3 regions of the Micromonospora sp. DT233 genome follow, and region 2 is predicted to be linked to each of the others. Evidence: riboswitches for the same ligand, from Rfam matches in the RefSeq annotation. Region 2 holds a riboswitch; each other region holds the start of a gene.

Region 1 (3,261 bases), on a different contig from region 2:
GACGCCGTGGCGCAGCGCCAGGTACCGGACCAGCTTCGACGAGGTGCGGTACATCGCCTCCGTGTACCAGGTGCCCTGGGCGGCGAAGCCCTCGTGCTCCAGCCCGATCGACTTGGAGTTGACGTACCAGTTGCCGGCGTGCCAGGCCACGTCCTTGGTCTTGACGTGCTGGGCGATGTGGCCGTCGGACGAGCGCAGGGTGTAGTGCCAGCTCACGTAGGTCGGGTCCTGCACCATGTTGACCGTGCCCGCGTAGCTGCCCTCGGTGTCGTGGATCAGGATGTATTCGACCTTCTGCTGCTTCGACCGGTTGGCGAGGTCGTGGTTGCCGTAGTCGCCACCGCCCAGGTCCTGGTAGGGCGCGGGGATCCACTCGCAGGAGATCGCCGATGGGCACTCCACGCCGTCGGCGCGCGGCGGCGCCAGCAGGCCGAGCAGGTCCAGCCAGGACTTCTGCGGGCGCACCGCGCGGCCGGCGAGGGTCACCCGCTGCCCGTCGTCGGTCACCCGGCTCTCGCCCTGAGCGATGGTGCCGAAGACCTCGTCGGCGAAGGCCGCCGCCGCGTCGGTGCGCTCCGCGCCCGAGTAGCGGGCCACCGCGCCGTACCAGGCCGCGGGGTCGGTGCCGGCGCCGACCGGCGCACCGATCTGCCGCTGGTACGACGCGAGCAGCGCCGCGCCGCCACGGATGTTCGTCGACGTGTCGCTGCGCAGCGCCGCCTCGTCGGCCCCGGTGAGGGTGGCCGCGGTGTCGAGGGTCTGCAACGACTGCGTGCTCGGGGCCGGGTCGGCCTGCGGCGGGGCGGGGGCGAGGGTGCGGCGGGCGCTGTCCCCGCGCGGGTCCTCGGTGCCGGCGTCGTGGTGGGTGCCGCCCGGCAGGGCGGTCACGTACGCGGCGTCGGTGAGGTGCATCGGCCCGTATCCCGCGCCGGTGCTCGGGGTGCCGGCGTTGGTGTCCCAGCGGGACTGGAGGAAGGAGACGCCCAGCAGGACGCTCTCCGGCACGCCGAACTCGGCGGCGGCGGCCGCGTACTGCTGCTGTCGGGTGAGGGCCTGGTCGGCCGCGGCCGGGGCGGCGGCGGTGCCCAGGGGCACGAGGGCCGTGGTGGCGGCCACGGCGGCGGCGAGCAGGATTCGCCTGCTCGCCGGCATGACGGGACGTTGCATCGAATCTCCTGAGGGGTCTTCGGTTGAGGTCACCTTCCCGCCGCCGCACGCCCGCCGTCAATAGCCTTCCGGCTGGTGCTTTTATGTGAAGGAAACTTGCACCGTCGGGTCAGGTGGCTGGTCGCACGGCCCGGCGGGTTGCGGATCCATAACGGTCGTCTCTATCCTGATCAATCGTCGGCCGGTAGCTGCACCGCCCAGCCGGGCGGTGACGGCCCGACACCGCCGAGTCGCCTCCGGGCGAGCCGGGGACCCAGGTTCCACCGGGGTGAATCCGCAGCACCGCTGCGGTAGGGCGCTCTCCCTTCCGCCCGAACCCGTCAGCTAACCCGGTAGGCGGTAGGGAAGAAGGAGAACGAAGCCCGGTGGCACTCCATGCCCCGCGGCACCCGGCACGCCGTTCGGCTCCGGCCGACGGGATGCCGGCCGTGCCGCGTCCACGCTGGTCCCGCTTCACCACCATCCTCGCCGCCCTCGCCGGTGCCGCCGTCGCACTGACCGGCACCCCGACCGTGGCCCACGCCGACCCCTCGATCGCCGAGATCGAACGGCAGATCGACCAGGACTGGAACAAACTCGAACCGCTCATCGAGCGGCACAACGCCACCCGCCAGGACCTCGCCGCCAAGCGCCGCAAGGCCGACGCGCTCGGCAAGCAGATCGGGCCGCTGCAACGCCGGGTCGACGAGGCGATGGAGAAGGTCAGCGGCTTCGCCGTCGAGGCGTACAAGGGTGAGAACCTCTCGACGGTGAACGCGCTGCTCGGCGGCGGCTCGCCCAGCCGGCTGCTCGGGCAACTGGAGATCCTCGACCAGTTCGCCGAGCGCCAGCAGCGCGACGTGCGGGCGGTCATCGAGCTCCGCGACGAGCTGACCGCCAAGAAGCGACCGCTCGACGAGATGGTCACCCAGCTCACCCGCACCGAGGCGCAGCTCGCCGCCAAGCGCAAGCAGATCAACGGCGAGATCGACCGGCTGCAGAAGCTGCGGCTCAAGGTGTACGGCAACGGTGGCGGCGGCCCGCTGCGCCCCGCCCCCTGCCCGTCGACCTACCCCGGCGGCGCCGCGGGCGTCGCGGTCAAGTTCGCCTGCGCCCAGATCGGCAAGCCGTACGTCTGGGGCGCGGAGGGCCCGAACTCGTACGACTGCTCGGGGCTGATGCTGGCCGCCTGGGCCAAGGCCGGCGTCTCGCTGCCGCACAACGCCGCCCAGCAGCGGTCGGTGACCGCCCGGGTCAGCCGCGCCGACCTGCGCCCCGGCGACCTGGTCTTCTACTATGCCGACCTGCACCACGTCGGCATGTACGTCGGCGACGGCTGGGTGGTGCACGCCTCCCGGGCCGGCGAGCCGATCAAGATGAAGCGCGCCGACGACGGCCAGGTGCACAGCTACGGCCGCCCGAACTGAGCTGTGGGAAGGGGCCTCTGCCTTCGGGCCGGGGCCCCTTCGCGCGGTTGCTCTGTTTTCGGGGGCCTCAGCGGGTGGGCCAGGTGCGCCAGTTCTGCCAGGACCGGCTCTGGGTCGGGCCGCGCTGCCCCTGGTAACGCGAGCCGTAGACCGCCGACCCGTACGGGTGCTCCGCCGGCGAGGAGAGCCGGAAGATGCAGAGCTGGCCGATCTTCATGCCCGGCCAGAGCGTGATCGGCAGGTTCGCCACGTTGGAGAGCTCCAGCGTGACGTGCCCGGAGAAGCCCGGGTCGATGAACCCGGCGGTGGAGTGGGTGAGCAGCCCGAGCCGCCCCAGACTCGACTTGCCCTCGAGCCGGCCCGCGAGCTGATCGCCGAGCGAGATCACCTCAAGGGTGGAGGCGAGCACGAACTCGCCGGGGTGCAGCACGAACGGCTCGCCGTCGGGCACCTCGATCATCGAGGTCAGGTCGTCCTGCTGCAGCGACGGGTCGATGTGCGTGTACAGGTGGTTGTTGAAGACCCGGAAGAGCTTGTCCAGGCGTACGTCGATGCTCGACGGCTGCACCAGGCTCGGCTCGAACGGCTCCAGCGCGAGCGTGCCAGCCTTCAGTTCGCTGACGAGGTCCCGGTCGGAGAGCAGCATCGCCACACCTTAGCGAGCCCGCGCGCCGGCCCTGGTCGTCGG
Region 2 (3,261 bases):
GCCGGTGCCGCGCCGCGACGAGGTCGCCGGCTGGCTCGCGGGGCTGGTCGCGCCGCGCCTGCAGGTGGTCACCAGCCTCCAGGCCAAGGGCATGGAGTACGACGGGGTCGTGCTGGTCGCCCCGGGCGAGATCCGGGCCGATCCGGGCTCCGGGGTGCGGACGCTCTACGTGGCGCTGTCGCGGGCCACCCAGCGCCTCACCACGATCGACCCGACGGACTGACCCGGCGTCGCCGAGGGGCCGATATTGCTTGCACACATTGCGATGTGAGCATACATTGGGCCCGGTCCGGCTCGGGGACGGAGGGTGTCGGCGTGGGCGCAGGTCATGACCACCACCACGGCTCGGCGGCCACCGCCTCGGACCGCCACCGAGGGCGGCTCTGGGCCGCCTTCGCGCTGCTCGCCGCGCTGATGCTGGTCGAGGCGGTGGCCGCGTTCGGCACCGGCTCGCTGGCCCTGCTCTCCGACGCCGGGCACATGTTCACCGACGTGCTCGGCATCGGCATGGCGCTCGCCGCGATCACCGCCACCCGACGCGCGGGCGCCGACCCGCAGCGCACCTTCGGGCTCTACCGGCTGGAGGTCCTCGCCGCGCTCGGCAACGCCGTCCTGCTCAGCGGCGTGGCCGGCTACGTCCTCGTCGAGGCGCTCCGCCGCTTCGGCGACCCGCCCGAGGTCTCCACCGGCCCGATGCTCGCGGTCGCCGTGCTGGGCCTGCTCGCCAACGTCGCCGCGTTCGCCCTGCTGCGCGACGGGGCGAAGGAGAGCCTGAACCTGCGCGGGGCGTACCTGGAGGTGCTCGGCGACCTGCTCGGCTCGGTCGGCGTGATCGCCGCGGCTGCCCTGATCTGGGTCACCGACTGGTGGTGGGCGGACCCGCTGGTGGCCGTCGCGATCGGCGTGTTCATCCTGCCCCGCACCTGGCGGCTCGGGCGGGCCGCGGTGCGCATCCTGGTCCAGGCCGCCCCGGAGCACCTCCAGGTGACCGCCGTGCACGACCGGCTGGTGGCGGTGCCGGGCGTGGTCGAGGTGCACGACCTGCACGTCTGGACGCTGACCTCCGGCATGGAGGTGGCCTCCGCCCACCTGATGACGGCGTCGGACGCGGAGGTGGGCGCGGTGCTCACCGAGGCCCGCACCGCCCTGCGCGAGGACTTCCACATCGAGCACGCCACGCTCCAGGTGGAGCCCGGGGCCTCGGCGGGACCCTGCGGACCGTCCGGATGGTGATACCCGCCGGCGGCGGATCGCGTGGAGTATCGTACCTTTATGCCGGTTTTATGGGTTTTGATCCCGACACCATCCGTAACGGGTGCAGCGCGAGCCCCATGGGCACCGGTAGGCTCTGATCCGGCCTCCGCCGGGCGGCGCCCATCGGCGCCTGCGGTGGCCGCCGCCTAATCGCCGCAGGGCGAGCCGGGGAACCAGGTCCGTGGGGTGCATCCGCGTGAGCGGTAGGGATCTTCCGTCCCGAACCCGTCAGCTAACCCGGTCGGCGGCTGACGGAAGGACGTACACATGCCAGTAGTGACACCCGCACGAACCACCACCGCCCGGATGGCGGCGTTGCTGGTGGCGACGCTCGCCGTCGGCCTCGGGCTCGGGCCGGTCGCCCCGGCCGGCGCGGCACCGCCCGCCACCCGGCACGCCGCCGCACCCGAGCAGGACGTCGAGGGCGGCACACCCGCCCTGCGCGCCCAGCTCGAGGCGGCCAGCAAGGGCTGGCTGGAGGCCAAAACCGCCCTGGCCCGCTCGGTCAAGCGCCAGCAGCAGCTCGACGGCCAGCTCAAGACGACCGAGGCGGAGCTGACCGTGCGCAGCGCCAAGGTCGACGAGATCGCCGCCGTGGCGTACCGGTCGGGCCGCCTCGGCCCAATGGCGGCGCTGCTCAACAGCTCCACCCCCAAGGGCTTCCTCGACCGGGTCGCCGCGCTCGACGCGGTCGCCACCAACGAGGACCGGGCGCTGCGCGACCTGATGCAGACCCGCGACCAGGCCGCCGCGACCAGGCTGGCCCTCGACGGCGAGATCCGCGAGCAGCGCAAGCAGGTCACGATGATGGGCAAGCGCAAGGAACAGGCCGAGAAGGCGCTCACCGTGGCCAACCGCAAGGCCGCCACGACCCAGAGCGGCGGGTCGAACCGGGGCACCTCCAACACCAACGCCACCCCGGCCAAGCGCAACTCCGACGGCTCCTGGCCCTCGGAGTCGTGCAGCGTCAACGACCCCACCCCGGCCAGCGGCTGCATCACCCCCCGCACGCTGCACGCGCTCAAGCAGGCCCAGGCCGCCGGCTTCACCCGGTACGTCTCCTGCCACCGGCCCAGCGGCTCCGGCGAGCACCCCAAGGGGCGGGCGTGCGACTTCGCGGCCCAGAAGGACGGCTTCGGCGGGGTGGCCTCCGGCGGGGACCGCACGTACGGCAACAACCTGTCGGCGTACTTCATCCGCAACGCCGACCGGCTGGCCGTGCTCTACGTGATCTGGTTCCGGCAGATCTGGCTGCCCAGCAGCGGCTGGAAGTCGTACAGCGGGGGCAACGGTGACCCGTCCAGCGACCACACCAACCACGTGCACCTGTCGGTGATCTGACCCGCACCCCCGGTGATCCGCCCGTGCGCGGCGGGTCACCGGGGCGGGTCGCCGACGGGCTGGGTCGGCAGGTCGCTGCGGCTCAGGCCCCGGGCCGGCTCAGACCCCGGGCCGGCTCAGACCCCGGGCCGGCTCAGGCCCCGGGCCGGTCGGGCTGGGCGGTCGGGCCGTCCGCGCTGCGGTCGAGCACCTCGCCGAGCCGCTGGGCCAGCCCGAGGTGCGCCGAGCGGGCCTGCTTGAAGGCGTAGCGGAACAGCGGCGCCGGTGCGGCCAGGGTGATCTCCACGTCGATCCGGACCACCCCGTCCGGTTCGTCGCGCAGCCGGGTGTGGTTACGGACCGTCGTGGCCGGCCACTGCCGGGCCACCGTGACGATCTCGTCGTCGCCGAGCGTCAGCACGTCCGCCTGGTACGTCGCCGAGAAGCGCAGCGGCCCGGCGACGTGCCGATCGGTGATGGCGTAGCTGGACCGGGCACCCGGCCGGGGCGGCAGCCGACGCACCCGCGTGATCAACGGGTGCAGCTCGCCCTGCCGGGTGAGGTCGCCGAGCAACGCCACCGCCTCGGCCCGGGGGCAGCGGGCCTGGACCGAGTACTGAAAGCTGTCTCGCCGGAGCACGCCCCGATCGTGCCCCACCCACCCTCGGAAGGAAAGGACCGACCCGG
Region 3 (3,261 bases), 410 kb from region 2:
GATGGTGGGGTCCCCGGTCGAGTGGGCCGATCCCCCGCCGGAGGCCGCACCCCCCGGCGACCGCCGGGCCGCGTGCGACCCCGGGCGGGCGCTCGCCGAGCTGTACGACGGCAACCACCGCTTCGTCACCGGCGTGCCGCACCACCCGAACCAGGACGCCGACCGCCGCGCCGCCGTCGCCGACGGTCAGCACCCGTTCGCGGTGATCGTCGGCTGCTCCGACTCCCGGTTGGCCGCCGAGATCATCTTCGACCGAGGGCTGGGCGACCTCTTCGTGGTCCGCACCGCCGGGCACACGGTCGGCCCCGAGGTGCTCGGCAGCGTCGAGTACGCGGTGACCGTGCTGGGCACCCCCCTGGTCGTGGTGCTCGGCCACGATTCCTGCGGCGCGGTGCAGGCCGCCAGGGCGGCGGCCAGCACCGGTGAGCCACCCGTCGGCCACCTGCGGGCCGTGGTGGACGCCGTGGTGCCCAGCCTGCAACGGGCCGCCGAGCGCGGGGTCGAGGACATCAACGACATCGTGGACATCCACATCGGGCAGACCGTCGAGGCGATGCTGGCCCGCTCCTCCGTGCTGGCCGCCGAGGTCGCCAACGGGCGGTGCACGGTGGTCGGGATGTCGTACCGGCTCAGCGCGGGCGGGGTGCGGACGGTGGCTGCGGTGCCCGCCGGCATCGTCCCCACCGTCGGCAACGCCTCGGCGGGCCCGGCGGGCCCGGACGCGATGGCGGCGGCCGGCGCCCCGGCCCCGGCAGCTTCGGCCGTGGCCGCCGCCTGAGCCACCCGGCCGAGCCCGCGACGGGAATTCGGTCGGGTCCGACGACGCGGCGAGGGCCGTTCCGCTTCGGCGGGACGGCCCTCGCTGGCGTGGTGCGCTCGGTCAGAGCAGCGACATGTGCACGTGGTCGGTGTGGTCGGAGGGCCCGCTGTAGGACTTCCAACCGGTCGCCGGGAACCAGATCTGCCTGTTCCAGATGACGTAGTAGATGCCGAGCCTGTCGGCGTTGCGGATGAGGAAGGCCGCCAGGTTGTTGCCGTACATCCGGGTGTCGTTGTTGTGCCAGCGGGAGAAGCCGCTGTTCTGCAACGACCAGTCGCAGGCCCGGCCCTTGGGATGCTCCCACGGCCCGCCCGGCCGGTAGCAGCCGACGAACCGCTTGAAGTTGGCCCGCCTGGTCTCCTTGTACGCGTGCAGCGTGCGCGGGGTGATGCAGCCGGAGGTGGTCGGGTCGTTCTCGCTGCACGACTCGGGGCGCCAGCCGCCGTCCGAGTCGCGGCCCGGTGCCATCCGGGCGGTCGGTGAGGTGGCGTTGACCAGCCCGCCGGTGAACCCCTCGCCGCCGACCAGCGCAAGGGACTCCTCGGCGTCCTGCTTCTTCTTCGCCATGACCGCGGTCTGCTTCTGCTGCTCGCGGATCTCGGCGTCGAGCGCGAGCTTGGCCAGCTCCGCGTCCTTCTTGGCCCGGTTGACCTCACCGAGCTTCCGAGCATTGATCATGTTGAGCTGATCCAGGGCGGTGGCGCGCTCGACGAACGAGTCCGGGGTGCCGCTGTCCAGCAGCATCCTCATCGCGCCGATCCGCCCGGTCCGGTACGCCTGGGCGGCCATCTCGCTGACCTGCGGGGCGAGCGAGTCCAACTCCTTCTCGGCCCGCTCCACCTCCTTGGCGAGCTGGGTCTGGCGCTTCTTGGACTTGGCGAGCTTCGACTTGGCCTGGGTGTAGTCGCGGTTGGCCGCCTCGATGACGTCCGTGATCAGCTTGGGCTCGTCGTCCTCCTCGTGCCCGGAGGGTTTGGGTGCCGAGGGCGCGCCCAGCGCCGGGGCTGCCGGCCCGGCGAGGACCGCGAACGCCGCGAACACGGCCACCACGGGCGTCAACCAGCGGCGTAGGGGTGCCGTCACAGTGTTCCCTTCCGTCGACCGCCGACCGGGTTAGCTGACGGGTTCGGGGCGGAAGTGGCCCCTACCGCTGGTGCGGATTCACCCCAGTTACCTGGTTCCCCGGTTCGTCTCGCGACGATTGGGCGGCGGCACCGCAGGCGCCGCTGCGCGCCTTCGGCGGTGACCGGCAGCGAGGTTACCCGAGATCGCCGCTGGGGATCTACGTCCGGATGCCGACTAAAAGCGTCATTTCGTGTTCACCCTCGGTGGCCAGTGACGTTGCTCTCACGCGCGCCCCGCGCCCGGTCACGCTCCGCAGTGCCGTTGCTCCCCATCCGTGCACGTCGAACCTTCGCCCGCCGCGACGACGTCCTTCGTCGATCTTGGAGTCGTGGTGCCTGGCGAAAGGCGCAGATCTTCACATTCCCGGCACCACGAGTCCATGATCCACGAGGCGGGTGGGGGTCAGCCGCGCTTCATCAGGCGGCCGACGGCGGCCATCATCTCGGTGGCCACCTCGTCGGCGCGGCCCTCGGCGGCACCCTCGCGCATGCAGTGCCGGGCGTGGCCGTCGAGCAGGCCCAGGGCGACCTTGTCCAGGGCGGCCTGGATCGCGGAGATCTGGGTGAGCACGTCGATGCAGTAGCGGTCCTCGTCGACCATCTTCTCGATGCCACGGACCTGGCCCTCCACGCGGCGGAGCCGCGCGAGCAGCTGATCCTTGCTGGCGGTGTACCCCCGGACGGGGGCGGGCGTCGGTCCGGTCATGGGCCGAGGATAGCGTACCCCTCGGGGGTATGTTACGGTCGTCCGTGCCGCCAATACCCCAACGGGGTATGGGTTGGTGAGGAATGCCGGTGGTCCGCGCCACGTCTACCCCCCGGGGGTAACGTTGGGCGCGGCGGAGAGGAGATTTCGATGGTCACCACGACGTACCAGGTGCAGGGCATGACCTGCGGGCACTGTGCCAGCTCGGTCAGTGCCGAGGTGGGCGCGATCCAGGGCGTCAGCGACGTCCAGGTGGACCTGGCCGCCGGCCGGGTCACCGTCACCAGCGACGCCCCGCTGGACGCCGACACCGTGCGCGCCGCCGTCGACGAGGCCGGCTACGAGCTCGTCGGCGCGTGACGCCGCCCGACGCAAGGAACGCGGCGCGTGACGCCGCCCGAGCCAAGGAACGCGGCGCGTGACGCCGCCGGACGCAGGGAACGAGGTGCCACGATGAACACGGCGACGAAGCTGAGCGGCTTCGCCCTCGGCCTCGCGGCGATGTTCGGCGCGGCGTACGGGGCCGGCCACCTGACCGGCCCCGTCACCCCGGCCGCCGAGAGCGGCCACGCCGCCGGTGACCCCGCCCACGCCGCCGGTGACCCCGCCCA

Evidence for each region. A riboswitch is a leader RNA that binds a small molecule or an ion and turns the genes downstream of it on or off. The one in region 2 is predicted to bind cyclic di-AMP.
Region 1: another riboswitch for cyclic di-AMP. It lies ahead of ACLQ2V_RS25690 (NlpC/P60 family protein); the one in region 2 lies ahead of ACLQ2V_RS04505 (coiled-coil domain-containing protein).
Region 3: another riboswitch for cyclic di-AMP. It lies ahead of ACLQ2V_RS06400 (coiled-coil domain-containing protein); the one in region 2 lies ahead of ACLQ2V_RS04505 (coiled-coil domain-containing protein).

Annotation. Positions count from the first base shown of each region.
Region 1 covers NZ_JBNCLB010000017.1:130,464-133,724, forward strand. The annotation lists gene ACLQ2V_RS25685 (N-acetylmuramoyl-L-alanine amidase) at 1-1,167, opposite strand, end outside; cyclic di-AMP (ydaO/yuaA leader) riboswitch at 1,381-1,520, shown strand; gene ACLQ2V_RS25690 (NlpC/P60 family protein) at 1,587-2,573, shown strand; gene dcd (dCTP deaminase) at 2,641-3,219, opposite strand.
Region 2 covers NZ_JBNCLB010000002.1:81,203-84,463, forward strand. The annotation lists gene ACLQ2V_RS04495 (HelD family protein) at 1-223, shown strand, start outside; gene ACLQ2V_RS04500 (cation diffusion facilitator family transporter) at 316-1,233, shown strand; cyclic di-AMP (ydaO/yuaA leader) riboswitch at 1,388-1,517, shown strand; gene ACLQ2V_RS04505 (coiled-coil domain-containing protein) at 1,522-2,595, shown strand; gene ACLQ2V_RS04510 (SRPBCC family protein) at 2,729-3,214, opposite strand.
Region 3 covers NZ_JBNCLB010000002.1:495,379-498,639, reverse strand. The annotation lists gene ACLQ2V_RS06405 (carbonic anhydrase) at 2-778, shown strand; gene ACLQ2V_RS06400 (coiled-coil domain-containing protein) at 881-1,903, opposite strand; cyclic di-AMP (ydaO/yuaA leader) riboswitch at 1,908-2,038, opposite strand; gene ACLQ2V_RS06395 (metal-sensitive transcriptional regulator) at 2,348-2,650, opposite strand; gene ACLQ2V_RS06390 (heavy-metal-associated domain-containing protein) at 2,801-3,010, shown strand; gene ACLQ2V_RS06385 (hypothetical protein) at 3,104-3,261, shown strand, end outside.